DNA from 2 places in the Aeromicrobium sp. HA genome. Region 2 is predicted to be linked to the other one. Evidence: riboswitches for the same ligand, from Rfam matches in the RefSeq annotation. Region 2 holds a riboswitch; the other holds the start of a gene.
The links. A riboswitch is a leader RNA that binds a small molecule or an ion and turns the genes downstream of it on or off. The one in region 2 is predicted to bind S-adenosylmethionine.
Positions count from the first base shown of each region.

Region 1: it holds a riboswitch for S-adenosylmethionine, as region 2 does, so the genes downstream of both, thrC (threonine synthase) here and O3S82_RS11370 (aminotransferase class V-fold PLP-dependent enzyme) in region 2, are expected to answer to the same signal.

Region 1 is NZ_CP114372.1:458,508-465,708, reverse strand. Features, by position in the region: gene O3S82_RS02320 (acyltransferase) at 1-297, opposite strand, end outside; gene groL (chaperonin GroEL) at 366-2,003, opposite strand; gene O3S82_RS02310 (cold-shock protein) at 2,121-2,324, opposite strand; gene O3S82_RS02305 (MoaD/ThiS family protein) at 2,424-2,702, opposite strand; gene thrC (threonine synthase) at 2,735-4,000, opposite strand; SAM riboswitch class I at 4,009-4,121, opposite strand; gene otsB (trehalose-phosphatase) at 4,195-4,968, opposite strand; gene O3S82_RS02290 (LytR C-terminal domain-containing protein) at 4,999-5,559, opposite strand; gene O3S82_RS02285 (DUF3263 domain-containing protein) at 5,561-5,851, opposite strand; gene O3S82_RS02280 (alpha,alpha-trehalose-phosphate synthase (UDP-forming)) at 5,964-7,201, shown strand, end outside.
Region 2 is NZ_CP114372.1:2,302,151-2,309,351, reverse strand. Features, by position in the region: gene O3S82_RS11380 (fibronectin type III domain-containing protein) at 1-76, opposite strand, end outside; gene O3S82_RS11375 (dicarboxylate/amino acid:cation symporter) at 107-1,564, opposite strand; SAM riboswitch class IV at 1,724-1,848, shown strand; gene O3S82_RS11370 (aminotransferase class V-fold PLP-dependent enzyme) at 1,865-3,214, shown strand; gene O3S82_RS11365 (HNH endonuclease family protein) at 3,236-3,943, opposite strand; gene O3S82_RS11360 (GNAT family N-acetyltransferase) at 3,989-4,477, opposite strand; gene O3S82_RS11355 (LysR family transcriptional regulator) at 4,520-5,428, opposite strand; gene O3S82_RS11350 (ABC transporter substrate-binding protein) at 5,575-6,606, shown strand; gene O3S82_RS11345 (ABC transporter ATP-binding protein) at 6,617-7,201, shown strand, end outside.

The DNA of each region.
Region 1 (7,201 bases), 1.6 Mb from region 2:
GCCGACCAGCAGCGAGGTCAGGTGGTCCATCGGCGCCCCCACCACGAGGAGCGCGCCGGAGTAGTAGAAGGTCGTCAGGCCGGCCAGGACGTGGTCGGGCAGCCGGGCCCCGGGAGCGGCGTACAGCGCGTTGCCGAGGTCGTTCCACCACGACGGCAGCGGACCGTCCATCCGGCGCCAGGCGACGGCGTCGAGCCGCTCGGGGTCGACGCCCGCCGCGACGAGCCGGTCCCGGTGCTCGGGGGTCAGCGCGTCGTCGGTGCGGGACAGGTCGGGCCACGTGGTCACGCCGGTCATCCTCCCATCCCCCGGACGCACAGGACCCCGGCACCGCGCGGTACCGGGGTCCTGTGATCAGGCGTGGCTCAGAAGCCCATGCCGCCCATGCCACCCATGTCGCCCATGTCGGGCGCACCGGCCGGGGCCGCGGGCTCCGGCTTGTCGGCCACGACGGCCTCGGTGGTGAGGAACAGCGCGGCGATCGACGCGGCGTTCGCCAGCGCGGAGCGCGTGACCTTGGCCGGGTCGATGATGCCGGTCGCGATCATGTCGACGTACTCGCCGGTGGCCGCGTTGAGGCCCTGACCCTGCTCCAGGTTGGCGACCTTCTCCGCGACGACGCCACCCTCGAGGCCGGCGTTGACGGCGATCTGCTTCAGCGGGGCCGAGGTGGCGACGCGCACGATGTTCGCGCCGGTGGCCTCGTCGCCCTCGAGCTCGAGCTTCTCGAACGCGGCCTTGCTGGCCTGGACGAGCGCGACACCGCCGCCGGGGACGATGCCCTCCTCGACGGCCGCCTTCGCGTTGCGGACGGCGTCCTCGATGCGGTGCTTGCGCTCCTTGAGCTCGACCTCGGTGGCCGCGCCGACCTTGATGACGGCCACGCCGCCGGCCAGCTTGGCGAGGCGCTCCTGGAGCTTCTCGCGGTCGTAGTCCGAGTCGCTGTTCTCGATCTCGGCCTTGATCTGGGCGACACGGCCCTGGATCTGGGCCTCGTCGCCGCCGCCCTCGACGATGGTGGTCTCGTCCTTGGACGTGACGACCTTGCGGGCGGTGCCGAGCAGCGTCAGATCGGCGTTCTCGAGCTTGAGGCCGACCTCCTCGCTGATGACCTCGCCACCGGTGAGGATCGCGATGTCGGTCAGCATCGCCTTGCGACGGTCACCGAAGCCGGGGGCCTTGATGGCGACCGACTTGAAGGTGCCCTTCAGCTTGTTGACGATGAGGGTGGCCAGGGCCTCGCCCTCGACGTCCTCGGCGATGATCGCCAGCGGCTTGCCGGTCTGCATGACCTTCTCCAGCACCGGGACCATGTCCTTCACGGTGCTGATCTTGCTGTTGACGATGAGGATGTACGGATCCTCGAGCACGGTCTCCATGCGCTCGGGATCGGTGACGAAGTAGCCCGACAGGTGGCCCTTGTCGAAGCGCATGCCCTCGGTGAGCTCGAGGTCCAGGCCGAAGGTGTTGGACTCCTCGACCGTGATGACGCCCTCCTTGCCGACCTTGTCCATGGCCTCGGCGATGATCTCGCCGACCGTGGTGTCCGCGGCCGAGATGGAGGCGGTGGAGGCGATCTGCTCCTTGGTCTCGACGTCCTTCGCCATGGCGAGCAGCTGCTCGCTGATGGCCTCGACGGCGATCTCGATGCCCTTCTTCAGGCCCATCGGGTTGGCGCCGGCCGCCACGTTGCGCAGACCCTCGCGCACGAGCGCCTGGGCCAGGACGGTGGCCGTCGTGGTGCCGTCGCCGGCGACGTCATCGGTCTTCTTGGCGACTTCCTTGACGAGCTCGGCGCCGATCTTCTCGTAGGGATCCTCGAGCTCGATCTCCTTGGCGATGGAGACGCCGTCGTTCGTGATCGTGGGGGCTCCCCACTTCTTCTCCAGGACGACGTTGCGGCCCTTCGGGCCGAGGGTGACCTTGACGGCGTCGGCGAGCTGGTTCATGCCCCGCTCGAGCCCGCGCCGGGCTTCTTCGTTGAATGCGATGGACTTGGCCATGGGTGCGTGTCTCCGACATAAGTAGAAGTGGAACTAGCACTCTCACTATACGAGTGCTAATCCCGCCCGTTCAAGCGACCCCGCACCCGAGGTCGGCCGAGGCCCCGGCCCCGATGCCTAGTGCAGCGGCTGGACGTTCTCGGCCTCGCGCCCCTTGGGGCCGTCGACCACCTCGAGCTCGACGTTCTGGCCGTCCTCGAGGGTCTTGAACCCGTTGATCGCGATCTTCGACCAGTGGACGAAGACGTCGTCCTGGCCGTCGACGGCGATGAAGCCGTACCCCTTGTCGGAGTTGAACCACTTGACGGTGCCATGCACCATGAGACCACCTGTTCTGCGGGGGAAGGCCCGCTGCCGGACCCGGGACCAGCGTATCGGCAGGCGCGTGAATCGCCTACGGCGGACTGGCCGAAAGCCTGCTCAGCAGCCGCCGGCGACCGCGGGGATCACCGAGATCTGGGTGCCGTCGGGGGTCTTGGTGTCGAGGCCGTCGGCGAAGCGCACGTCCTCCTCGGCCACGTACACGTTGACGAAGCGGCGCAGCTTGCCGTCCTCGTCGACGATGCGGGCCCGGATGCCGGGGTAGGCGGTCTCGAGCGAGTCGAGCACGGCGCTGAGGCGGTCGCCCTCGGCGCTGACCTGCGACTCGTCGTTCGTGTAGCTGCGCAGGATCGTGGGGATGCGGACGGACACGGCCATGGGGGCTCCTCGGGTGGTTTCGGTCGGACGGCTCAGGCGATGCCGGCCGCGGCGAAGGCGTCGTAGGTGGGGGCGATCGTGGCGCGCGGGCCGACGGAACCGGCGACCGCGTCGAGCGTCTTGAGGCCGTGACCGGTGTTGATCACGACGGTCTCGAGCTCGGGGTCCAGCTGGCCCGTCTCGACGAGCTTCCTCAGCACGGCCACGGTGGTGCCGCCGGCGGTCTCGGTGAAGATGCCCTCGGTGCGCGCGAGCAGGACGATCGCGTCGCGGATCTGGTCGTCGTCGACCTCCTCGACGCCGCCGCCGGTGCCGCGCGCGATGTCGAGCACGTAGATGCCGTCGGCGGGGTTGCCGATCGCGAGCGACTTGGCGATCGTGTCGGGCCGCACGGGCCGGATCGCGTCGACGCCGTCCTTGAACGCGGTGGCGACGGGGTTGCAGCCCTGCGCCTGCGCGCCGAAGACGCGGTACGGCTTGTCCTCGACCAGGCCCAGCGCGATGAGCTCCTGGAAGGCCTTGTGCACCTTCGTCAGCTGGGAGCCCGAGGCGACGGGGATGACGATCTGGTCGGGCAGGCGCCAGCCGAGCTGCTCGGCGATCTCGTAGCCGAGCGTCTTGGAGCCCTCGGCGTAGAACGGCCGCACGTTGACGTTGACGAACGCCCAGCCCTCGTCCTCGCCGGCGATCTCGCTGGCCAGCTTGTTGACGTCGTCGTAGTTCCCGTCGACGGCGACCAGGTTGTCGGTGAAGATCGCCGAGTTCACCTGCTTGGGCGTCTCGAGGTTGCTCGGGATGAACACGACCGTGCGGATGCCGGCGCGGGCGCCCGCGGCCGCGACCGCGTTGGCGAGGTTGCCGGTCGACGGACAGGCGAAGACCTTGCTGCCGAACTCGCGCGCGGCGCTGAGCGCGCAGGCGACGACGCGGTCCTTGAAGGAGTTGGTGGGGTTCGTGCTGTCGTCCTTGACCCACAGCTTCGACAGGCCCAGCTCGGCCGCGAGGTTGCGCGCGTCGAGCAGGCGAGTGAAGCCCGGCTCGAGGTTGGGGCTGTCCTCGATGTCGGCGGGGACGGGCAGCAGCGCCTTGTAGCGCCAGATGTTCGTGGGGCCGGCCTCGATCTGCTCGCGGGTGACCGTGCCGAAGTCGTAGGCGATCTCGAGCGGGCCGAAGCACTCGTAGCAGGCGTAGTGGGGGCCGAGCTCGCGCGTGGCGCCGCACTCGCGGCACTTCAGGGCGGTGGCGGGGCCGAAGGCGCCCTCGCGAAGGGTGGTGCGGTCAGGGATCGTGACGCTCACGACGACTCCATTCATCTCTCCGGGCCGGCGTTCGACCGCGGACGGAATTAGCACCTGGCCGGTGGTCGGCTGGTTGCTGGGGCTTCGTCGGGCCGTGTCCCTCTGCCCCTCGGGATGAGTGATGCCAGCCTAGGGGCGCGTCTCACGATACGTCCACTTCGTCCGGATGCCGAGACGAGCGGGAGGGGTGAGCGTCAGACCGGGGCGAACCGGTCGGCGAGGTCGCCGAGCCAGGCCGCGACGTCGTCGGGCCCGTCGAGCACCACGTCGGCGAGCGCGACGAGCGCGTCCTGCTCCTCCGAAGCCGAGCACACGAGGGTGACGTCCATCCCCTGCTCGCGCAGGGCGATGGCCTCGCGGAACGCCGGCAGGTCGCCGAGGTCGTCGCCGGCGTAGATGACCGCACCGGGCGAGACGCGGCCGATGATGCCGCGCAGGGTCTGGCCCTTGTCGGTGCCCGAGGCGCGCAGCTCGATCACCTGGCGGCCGGGCTCGAGGTGCAGGCCGACCTCGGTGGCGAGCGCCTCGATCTGCGGGGCCAGCTCGTCGAGCAGGCCCGGCGCGACGCCGCGCGTGTGCAGCGCGATCGCCAGGCCCTTGTCCTCGACCCGGATGCGCGACGCGTCGTGCTCGCGCATCCACTGCGGCAGTCGCGCGGCCAGCTGCGAGACGGCCTCGGGGCGCGACGGCCGGGTCAGCTCGCCCGTGGCGGCGTCCCAGCGCTCGGCGCCGTACTGGCCGCAGACGACCAGGTGCTCCAGGCCGTCGCCCTCCTCGAAGCGGCCGAGCCGGCGCACCTGGTCGACGGGACGTCCGGTGATGATCGCGATCGTCCCCAGGATCGGCCCGAGACGCCGCAGCGCCGCGAGGGACTCGGGGTGGATGTACGCCGACGCGGGGTCCTCGACGATCGGCGCGAGCGTGCCGTCGAAGTCCAGCGCGAGCAGGGTGCGCCCCGGATCGGTCATGGGAAGAGTATGGCGCGGCCGCACGAGGGGTCAGCGGGGGCTGGCCAGCACGACCGTCAGGTTGCTGGTGGACATGTTCCCCGTGGCGGGCATGAGGCGCACGATCCCGAGGTCGCTGCCGAGCAGCGCGGCCTCGGCCTGGCGTCCCGCCGGGTAGTAGACGGTGTCCTGCGGGACCCCACCGCGCCAGTCGGCCACGGCGCCGACGGTCCAGCCGGCGGCACGGGCCTGGCCGGCGACGCGGGCGGCGAGGCCGCCGATGCCGATCTGGTTGTAGACCGAGACGCCGATCGACCGGGTCGCGGTGGGCTCGGTGGTCGGCTCGGTCGTGGGCTCGGCGGTGGGCTCGGTCGTCTTCTTCGGCTTCGGCTTCGCGGAGGCCTTCTTCGTGGGCTTGGACGTCGGGCCCGTACTGGTGCGCTGCGCGGACTGCGCGGGCGCCTCGTCCTCGCGGACGACCTCGATGATCGCCCAGCCGCCGAGGGCACCGAGGATCAGCCAGACGGCGGGCAGCACGACGACGTGCCACGGGCGACGACGCTCGGGCTCACGCCGGTCGTCGCGCGGTTCGAGGGGCGGCTGCTCCTCCACCTCAGCGGTCGGAGCCGGTACGCCGGGCCTGGCGCTGACGCTGGCGCTGCGAGCGGAGGCGGCGCAGGCGCTTGACGAGCAGCGGGTCGTGCGCGAGCGCGTCCTCGGAGTCGATCAGCGCGTTGAGGATCTGGTAGTAGCGGGTGGCGGTCATGTCGAACTTGTCGCGGATCGCCTGCTCCTTGGCGCCGGCGTACTTCCACCACAGGCGCTCGAGCTCGAGCATCTCGCGGTCGCGATCGGACAATGCGCCGTCGCGGACCGCTTGGTCGTGACTCTCCACCGCTGCCATGTGCCCGACTGTACCGGCGAAATCACACGCTTGTCATTCCCGTTCGCCGAAACCGTCGTCCCACCGCGTGAGGTCCGCGGCGGGCGGGCCCGTTCTCCTCTAGGCTGGCCGCATGGCGCCCGAGAAGACCGACTTCCTCGTGATCGCCAACCGCCTGCCCGTCGACCGCCGGATCGGCGACGACGGCGAGGTCTCGTGGCGCACGTCGCCCGGCGGTCTGGTCACGGCACTCGAACCGGTCATGAAGCTCCAGGGCGGGGCGTGGATCGGCTGGCACGGTGCCGCCGACGAGGACCTCCCCGAGTTCGAGCACGACGGCCTGCGACTCGTCCCGGTGCCACTGACCGAGCTGGAGGTCGAGGAGTACTACGAGGGCTTCTCCAACGGCACCCTCTGGCCGCTCTACCACGACGTCGTCGTCACCCCGGAGTACCACCGCGAGTGGTGGGACGCCTACGTCACGGTCAACCGCCGCTTCGCCGAGAAGGCCGCCTCCCTCGCCGCGCAGGGCGCGGTCGTGTGGGTGCAGGACTACCAGCTGCAGCTCGTCCCGCAGATGCTGCGCGAGCTGCGCCCCGACCTGCTGATCGGCTTCTTCCTGCACATTCCGTTCCCGCCCACCGAGCTGTTCCAGCAGCTGCCGTGGCGCCGCCAGATCCTCGAGGGCCTGCTGGGCGCCGACCTCGTCGGCTTCCAGATGCCCGGTGGCGCGCAGAACTTCGCCCGCCTCGTGCGTCAGCGCGTGGGCCACCGCACCGTGCGCGACACCGTCTTCCTGCCCGACGGCCGCAAGGTCCTGGCGCGGGCCTACCCGATCTCGATCGACGCGCGCGGCTTCGAGCAGCTCTCGCGCACCCCCGAGGTCATCGCCCGGGCGCAGGAGATCCGCGACAGCCTCGGCAACCCGCGGCACGTGCTCATCGGCATCGACCGCCTCGACTACACCAAGGGCCTGCCCCAGCGGCTGCGCGCCTTCGGCGAGCTCGTGCGCGACGGCGTGATCGACGTCGACGAGGCCGTGTTCGTCCAGGTCGCCACCCCGTCGCGCGAGCGCGTGCACCAGTACCGCCTGCTGCGCGACGACATCAACCGCCTCGTGGGCCGGATCAACGGCGACATGGGCCGCATCGGCCAGCAGCCGATCCAGTACCTGCACGCCTCGTTCCCGCGCGAGGAGATGGCCGCGATGTACCGGGCCGCCGACGTCATGGTGGTCACCCCGCTGCGCGACGGCATGAACCTCGTCGCCAAGGAGTACATCGCCACGCGCTGGGACGACCGCGGCGCGCTCGTGCTCAGCGAGTTCGCCGGTGCCGCCGGCGAGCTCCGACAGGCGTTCCAGGTCAACCC
Region 2 (7,201 bases):
GCAGGATGGTCGTCGCGAGCGCGAACGCCAGGAGCAGGTGCAGCGGCCGGGGCAGGCGCAGGGACTTCGAGGTCACGAGGACTCCTTCGGTGGGGGGGGTGCGGGGTCAGCGGGTGGAGCCGAGCGGACGGCGCTCGGTGGGACGGTCGTCGATCGAGCAGGCGCCGACGGGGACGCCGCGGGCCACGGGGATCTCGCCGACCGCGGCCTCGAGGCGCTCCTTGGCCGAGGCCTCGTGCGGGACGACGGCCTCCTTGCGGCCGGCGAACACGTCGTCGTCGAGACGTCCGACGCGGCGAGCCACCACGGTGGCCGCGACCGCGGCGGCGGTGACGTTGGTCATCGTGCGCGCCATGTCGACGATCGCGCTGATCGGCAGCGTGAGGATGACGACCTCGAGCGGCAGGCCGGCCGCGGTGAGCACGGTGGTGGCCACGATCGTGGCGGTGCCGGGGACGCCGGCGGTGCCGATCGACACCAGGAGGCACAGCACGACGAGCAGCGCGTAGTCCGCCAGCCCGTAGGACAGTCCGAGGCCGTTGATGGCGTAGACCGCGAGCATGATCGGCCAGATGCCGGCGCAGCCCGGCATGCCGATCGTGGTGCCGAGCGGCGCGGTGAAGCCGGCGACGTCGGACGGGACGCCCACGCGCTGGGTCAGCACCGTGGTGGTGACGGGCAGGGTGCCGGCGCTGCTCTGCGTCGTGAACGCGGTGCTCTGTGCCGGGAAGATCTTGCGGAAGAACGCGAGCGGGCTCACGTGGGCGGCGCTGCGCAGGATCACCGCGTTCACGACGAACGTGTGCACGAAGCAGGCGACGTAGCCGACCACCAGCAGGCCCAGCAGCGAGAGCAGTTGGTCGCGGCGGCCGACCGCGGAGGAGGCGGCGCCCGCCGTCAGCACGAGGACCGCGTAGGGGGTCAGGGCGATGACGTAGCCGACGGCCCTGTAGATGATGACGCGGCCGGCCTCGACGAGGTTCAGGAACGGCGCGACCGTCTTCGGCGACCGCTCCGCGACGACCGCGGTGGCCACCGCGACGAGCAGCGTGAAGACGATGATCGGGATGATGTTGTTCTCCGAGACGTCCTTGACGATGTTCGTCGGGAAGAACCCGATGAAGACCTCGGCGAACGGCTTCTGGATCTCGTCGAGCGAGCGGGTGTCGACGCCGGCGGTCTCGAGGTCGGCGTTCTTGCCGATCCCCAGCTCGAGGGTGAGCCCGAGCGTCAGCAGGATGGCGATGAGGTTCATGCCGAGCAGCCACGCCGTGGACGAGAGGCCGATCGTGCGGAGCTTCGCGGTGGAGCCGAGCGACGTCACGCTGGACAGGATGGACACGATCACCAGCGGCGCGACGATCGCCAGCAGCAGGTTGATGTAGATCCGCCCGAGCGGTGCGAGGTAGTCGACGTGGTCGCGGAAGACGACGCCGACGGCGGCGCCGACGACCAGCGCCCCGATCGTCAGCACGGCGAAGTTCACGCCGATGCGGCCCAGGACCCACACGCCCGCGAACAGGCCGAAGGTCACGGCCAGGGCCACCAGGTTCCACGTGTCCACGCGGCTCCTCCTCGAGATCGGCGCGGGTCGGATCCCGGGCGCTGATGGTGATCCTGTCGGTCGGTGAGCGCGCCGAATGACGATCTCAACTAATGGGACGGCGTCCGCATGATGAGATTTGTCGTGGTAGTCCGAGCCGACTGGCAGGCTCTCGCCCACGGTCACGAGTGCCAGCCGCGTCCTCGACGCACAGCCCCGGCTTGCTGGTCGGCAACCCTCCGTCGCGGCGGGGTGCTCCGGGTGAGGACCGGGCCTCGGCCGACCGGCCGGGGCAAGCGCGAGTCACCCCGGAGGTCCTCCATGTCGTCTGTCCTGTCCCACGCCGACTGCCCGCTGCTGCCCCTCGTGGGCGCCGACGTCACCGTCCCCCTCGTCGACGGCCGGTCGGTGCGTCACGTCAATCTCGACGGCGCGGCCAGCGCGCCCGCGCTGGCCTCCGTCGCCGAGCGCGTGAACGCCGTGCTGCCCTGGTACGCCAGCGTCCACCGCGGCGCCGGCTACGCCTCGCAGGTGTCGACCGCGCTGTACGAGCAGGCGCGCGAGTCCGTCGGCTCGTTCGTCGGCGCGCGGTCCGCCGACGTCACGATCTTCACGCGCAACACCACCGATGCCACCAACCTGCTGGCGGGCGCGGTGCCCGGGCGGGTGCTGGTGCTCGACGTGGAGCACCACGCGAACCTGCTGCCGTGGCGGCGCAGCCTCGGCGGCTGCGAGGTGCTCGGGGTCCAGGCCACCGTCGGTGCCACCCTGAAGGCGCTCGCCTCGGTGCTGTCGCGGCGTCAGATCAGCCTGCTGTCGGTCACGGGCGCCTCGAACGTCACGGGGGAGTCACTGCCGATCGACGCGGTCGTCGACCTCGCCCACCGGTACGGCGCGCGGGTCTTCGTCGACGGCGCGCAGCTGCTGGCCCACCGGTCGCTCTCGCTGGCCGAGTCGGGTGTCGACTACGTCGCCTTCTCCGGCCACAAGGTGCATGCCCCGTTCGGCGCGGGTGCGCTCGTGGGCCGTCCTGACTGGCTCGAGGGGATCGAGCCGTACCTGGCCGGTGGCGGGGCGGTGCGGCGGATCACCGACGAGGACGTCGAGTGGACCGACGGGCCCGCCCGGCACGAGGCGGGCACGCCGAACCTCGTCGGTGCCGTCGCCCTGGCGGCCGCAGCGGAGGCGCTGTCGTCGCTCGAGCCCGACGAGGTGGCCGCGCACGAGTCCTCGCTGCGCTCGCGACTGGTGGAGGGCCTGCGCGAGCTCCCCGGCGTCGACGTCGCGCGGATCTGGTCGGACTCGGCCGAGCCGATCGGCGTGGTGACGTTCCGCCTCGAGGGAGTCGATCCGGGTCTGCTGGCGGCGTTCCTGGCGGCCGAGCACGGTGTGTCCGTGCGTGACGGCCGGTTCTGCGCTCACCCGCTGCTCGACCGACTCGGCTGGGGCGACGGCGCGGTCCGGGCGAGCATCGGCGTGGGCAGCCGCGCCGAGGACGTCGAGCGCCTCCTGTCCGGCGTGCGCGCCTGGGTGGCGGGGGAGCGCGCGGCCGAGTACCGCCGCGAAGCCGGGGTGTGGGTCGTCGTGGACGACCCCCGCCCGACTCCGGCGTCCCTCGACATCGACCGCCTCGTCGCCACCGCGGCGGCCTGCGCGCCGGTCACCGTCTGACCGCCGCGCCGGCGGAGGGCGTCAGGCGGGCGACGGCGTGGGGCAGGTGTCCAGCATCGAGGCCAGGGCGCGGGCCTCGCTCGTGTCGACGGCGAGGTCCCAGCGCTGCTTCACGTCGATCCAGCGGGTGGCGTAGGCGCACTGGAAGGCGGCCTTCGGTCGCCAACCGGCGGGGTCCTGCGAGCCCTTCGAGGCGTTCGTCGGGCCGTCCGCCGCCACGAGCGACGGCGGGTCGTTCGCGAACCGTGAGCGTCGCTCGGCACTCCACGCGTGCGCGCCCGAGACCCAGGCCTCGGCGAGCGGGACGACGTGGTCGATCTGGATCGCCTGGGCCTGACGCTGGTCCTTGAGGTCGTCGAACTCCAGGCGCGTGCCGTGGTACGGGTCCGTCCATGTCCCCGCGATCACGTCGTGCGGGCACGAGCGCTGCACCTGGACGACGACGGTGCCCGGCACCGCGTCGCGCAGCAGCACGTCGTCGCGCTGGTTGCAGCCGTTACGGTCGACGTCCCGCCACGCCGGACCGAAGGCCTCGCGGTCGTAGGCAGGCACGCGCGGGCGGCGGTCGACGGTGCGCAGGGCGTCGAGCGCCGAGCGCGCCTCGGCCGGCTCGAGCGTGGGCGCCGGCGCGACCGCGGCGTCGTCGCCCGCGGACTCGACGAGGTCGAGCAGCTCGCACCCCGCGAGCGGGACGAAGAGCAGCGAGAGCAGCACGGACGGCAGACGCACGGGGCCACTGTGGCAGGTGGGTCCGACACAGGGAGTCGTCCCCCGTCAGGGCGCGTCGGACTCCAAGGGCCGCTTGAACCCCTCGTGGCTCGCCGTGTAGCCGAGGGACTCGTAGAAGCGGTGGGCGTCGGTGCGGCGCTTGTCCGAGGTCAGCTGCGCGAGGGTGGCCCCGCGAGCCGCGCCCCACGCGTGGGCCCAGCCGATCAGGGCGCGCCCGAGCCCGGAGCCGCGGGTCGACGACGCCACGCGGACCGCCTCGATCAGCAGCCGCTTCGTCCCGCCGCGCGACAGCCCGGGCAGCAGCGTCAGCTGCATCGTCGCGACGAGCACGCCGTCGTCGTCGCGGACCGCCACCAGGAGGTGCGCGTCGTCCCGGTCGACGTCGCGGAACGCCTCGACGTAGGGCGCGAGATCCACCGACTCGCGACCCGCGCCGATCTCGTCGTCGGTCAGCAGCGCGACGATGCCGGGCACGTCCGGCTCGGCGGCGCGCTCGAGCGCGAAGGTGCGGCCGTCCAGCGTGAGGGTGTCCATGCCGCCAGTCTCACAGCCCGCGGACGACGGGAGCGCTCGGCGTCAGGCCGGCTCGCTGACGTACCGCGTCGCGTGGTGCACGAGGAGGTCGTGGAGGTCCTGCGCCGCCTTCGTCGGCCGGGCGCCGCGGCGGCGCAGCAGGGCCATCCGGATCACGGTGCCCTCGTCCTCGATGGGGCGGAACGCGAGCCGCGTGCTCGCCTCGCGCAGGTCGAAGGACGTGAAGTCGGGCATGAGCGAGACGCCGATCCCCGAGGAGACCATCTGCTGGCACACATCGGCGCTGTCGGCGGTGTGCCACTTCAACGGCGGCGAGTCACCGAAGACGCGGTGCGCCACCCGGTGCATCAGGTAGCCGGGGCGGGCGCCGACGAAGACCTCCTGGCGCAGGTCGTCGACGGTGACGGTGGCGCGCTCCGCGAGCGGGTGGTCGGCGGGCAGCACCGCCACCGGCCGGCCGTGGAACAGCTCGGTCGCGACGAGGTCGGGGTGCACGTCGTCGCCGGGCAGCAGCGTCACGAGGCCGAGATCGAGCGAGCCGTCGCGCAGGCCGTCGCGGACCTCGCCGTGACGCAGCTGGCGCAGGTCGACCGAGGTGTGCTCGTGGTCGAGCTCGTGCCCTCGCAGCGCCGGCAGGACGAGCGCGGTGACGCCGAAGTAGACACTGCCGACGCGCGTGGGCCGGTGGAACTGCGACTCGCCGCGAGCGGCGGCGCGCAGCCGGTCGACGGCGTCGAGGACCTCGAGGATCCGCGGCAGCAGCTCCCGTCCCGTGCCGTTGATGCGGGTGCCCGAGCGGTGCCGGTCGACGAGCGTCACGCCGAGCTCGCGCTCGAGCTTGGTGACCGCCTCGCTGAGCGCCGGCAGCGACACGTGCAGGTGCTCCCCGGCGCGACGCAGCGAGCCCTGCTCGCTCACCGCCCTGACGTATTCGAGCTGCTCCAGTCGCATGCTCACCTCCCCGTTGACGGGCGACGCTACGTGATCGGCGACGCCTGTCGGGTGATCTCCCGCGTCGTGAGATGGGGCCGGACCCGGTGCCGGCGTTCGTAGCGTCGTCGACACGCAACAGCGCCCCTCACGAGAAGAAGGCACTCATGACTCACGTCCGTTCCCACCGGTTCCTCCGCACCCTGGTCGTCACCGCGGCCGCCGCGCTCGCCGCGACGGGCCTGACCGCCTGTGGCAGCGCCGGCGCGGACTCGGGGAAGGAGGAGACCACGATCCGCTACCAGAGCTACGCGGGCGCGGTCGACGCGTTCCTGCTCGCCGACGCGCTCGGCGAGTTCGAGGGCCTGACGCTCAAGCGGGTCGGCGACGTCACGGGCGGCCCGCAGGCCCTCCAGGCGCTCGTCTCGAACCAGACCGACATCGGCGGCTCCGCCTTCTACGGCGCGATCGCCCAGCTCGTGGCCACGGGCGCGCCGATCAAGGCGGTCATCCCGTTCTACGGCTCGAACGAGACCACGAACTCGCAGCTCGTCGTCCTCGACGAGTCGCCGATCCAGGACGCGAAGGACCTCGTCGGCAAGAAGATCGCCGTCAACACGCTCGGCGCGAACGCCGAGGCCGTGCTGGACACGTGGTTCGACCAGGAGGGCCTCAGCCAGGCCGAGCAGGACAAGGTCACGCTCGTCCCGCTGCCGCCGCTCAACATCCCCGAGGCCCTCGGCAGCGGCAAGATCGACGCCGCCGTCGTCAGCTTCCTGGGCAAGCGCCAGACCGAGGCGCAGTACGAGATCCGCACGCTGCACCGCGACATCGACGTCGTCGGTGCCCCGTACGCCGGCGGCGGGCTGACGCTGCGCAACGAGTTCATCGAGAAGAACCCGAACACCTCACGCCAGCTCGTCGAGGGCGTCGCCGCGGCGATCGAGTTCATCGAGACCCACGACAAGCAGGAGGTCTTCGACGTCTACTTCCCGTACCTGGAGAAGGAGGGCTACGGCGACTACATCGAGCCGATCAAGACCAACTTCCCCGGCACGCTCGGCATCGACGCCAAGCCCGTCATCCACGACGAGGACATCTCCCGCTGGGTCGACTGGCTCGACAGCCGCGGCGACATCGACGCCAAGAAGCTGAAGATCTCCGACGTCTACACCAACGAGCTCAACCCGAACGCCTGAGGAGGCAGCCATGAGTTCACGCATCGAGCTGAGGAACGTCGGCCAGACCTTCTGGGTCCGCGGCGACGAGGACAGGAAACTGCGCGAGTTCGTCGCGCTCGACGGGCTCGACCTGGACATCCGGGCAGGGGAGTTCCTGACCCTCGTCGGCCCGTCCGGCTGCGGCAAGTCCACCGTGCTCGACCTGATCTCGGGCCTGGCGACGCCGACGTCCGGCACGGTCACGGTCGACGGCACGCCGATCACGGGCCCCGGCCTCGATCGCAGCGTCGTGTTCCAGCAGTACACGCTGCTGCCGTGGCGCTCGGCCGCGGCGAACATCGAGTTCGCCCTCGAGGCCAAGGGCGGACTGTCGAAGGCCGAGCGGGCCTCGACCGCCCGCGAGTACCTCGACCTGGTCGGCCTGGGCGAGTTCGCGAACCGCTACCCGCACGAGCTCTCGGGCGGCATGAAGCAGCGCGTGGCCATCGCGCGCAGCCTCTCGTACCAGCCGCAGGTCCTGCTGATGGACGAGCCGTTCGGCGCGCTCGACGCCCAGACCCGCGAGCGCCTCCAGGAGGAGCTCGTCCGGATCTGGGAGCACACCGGCACGACG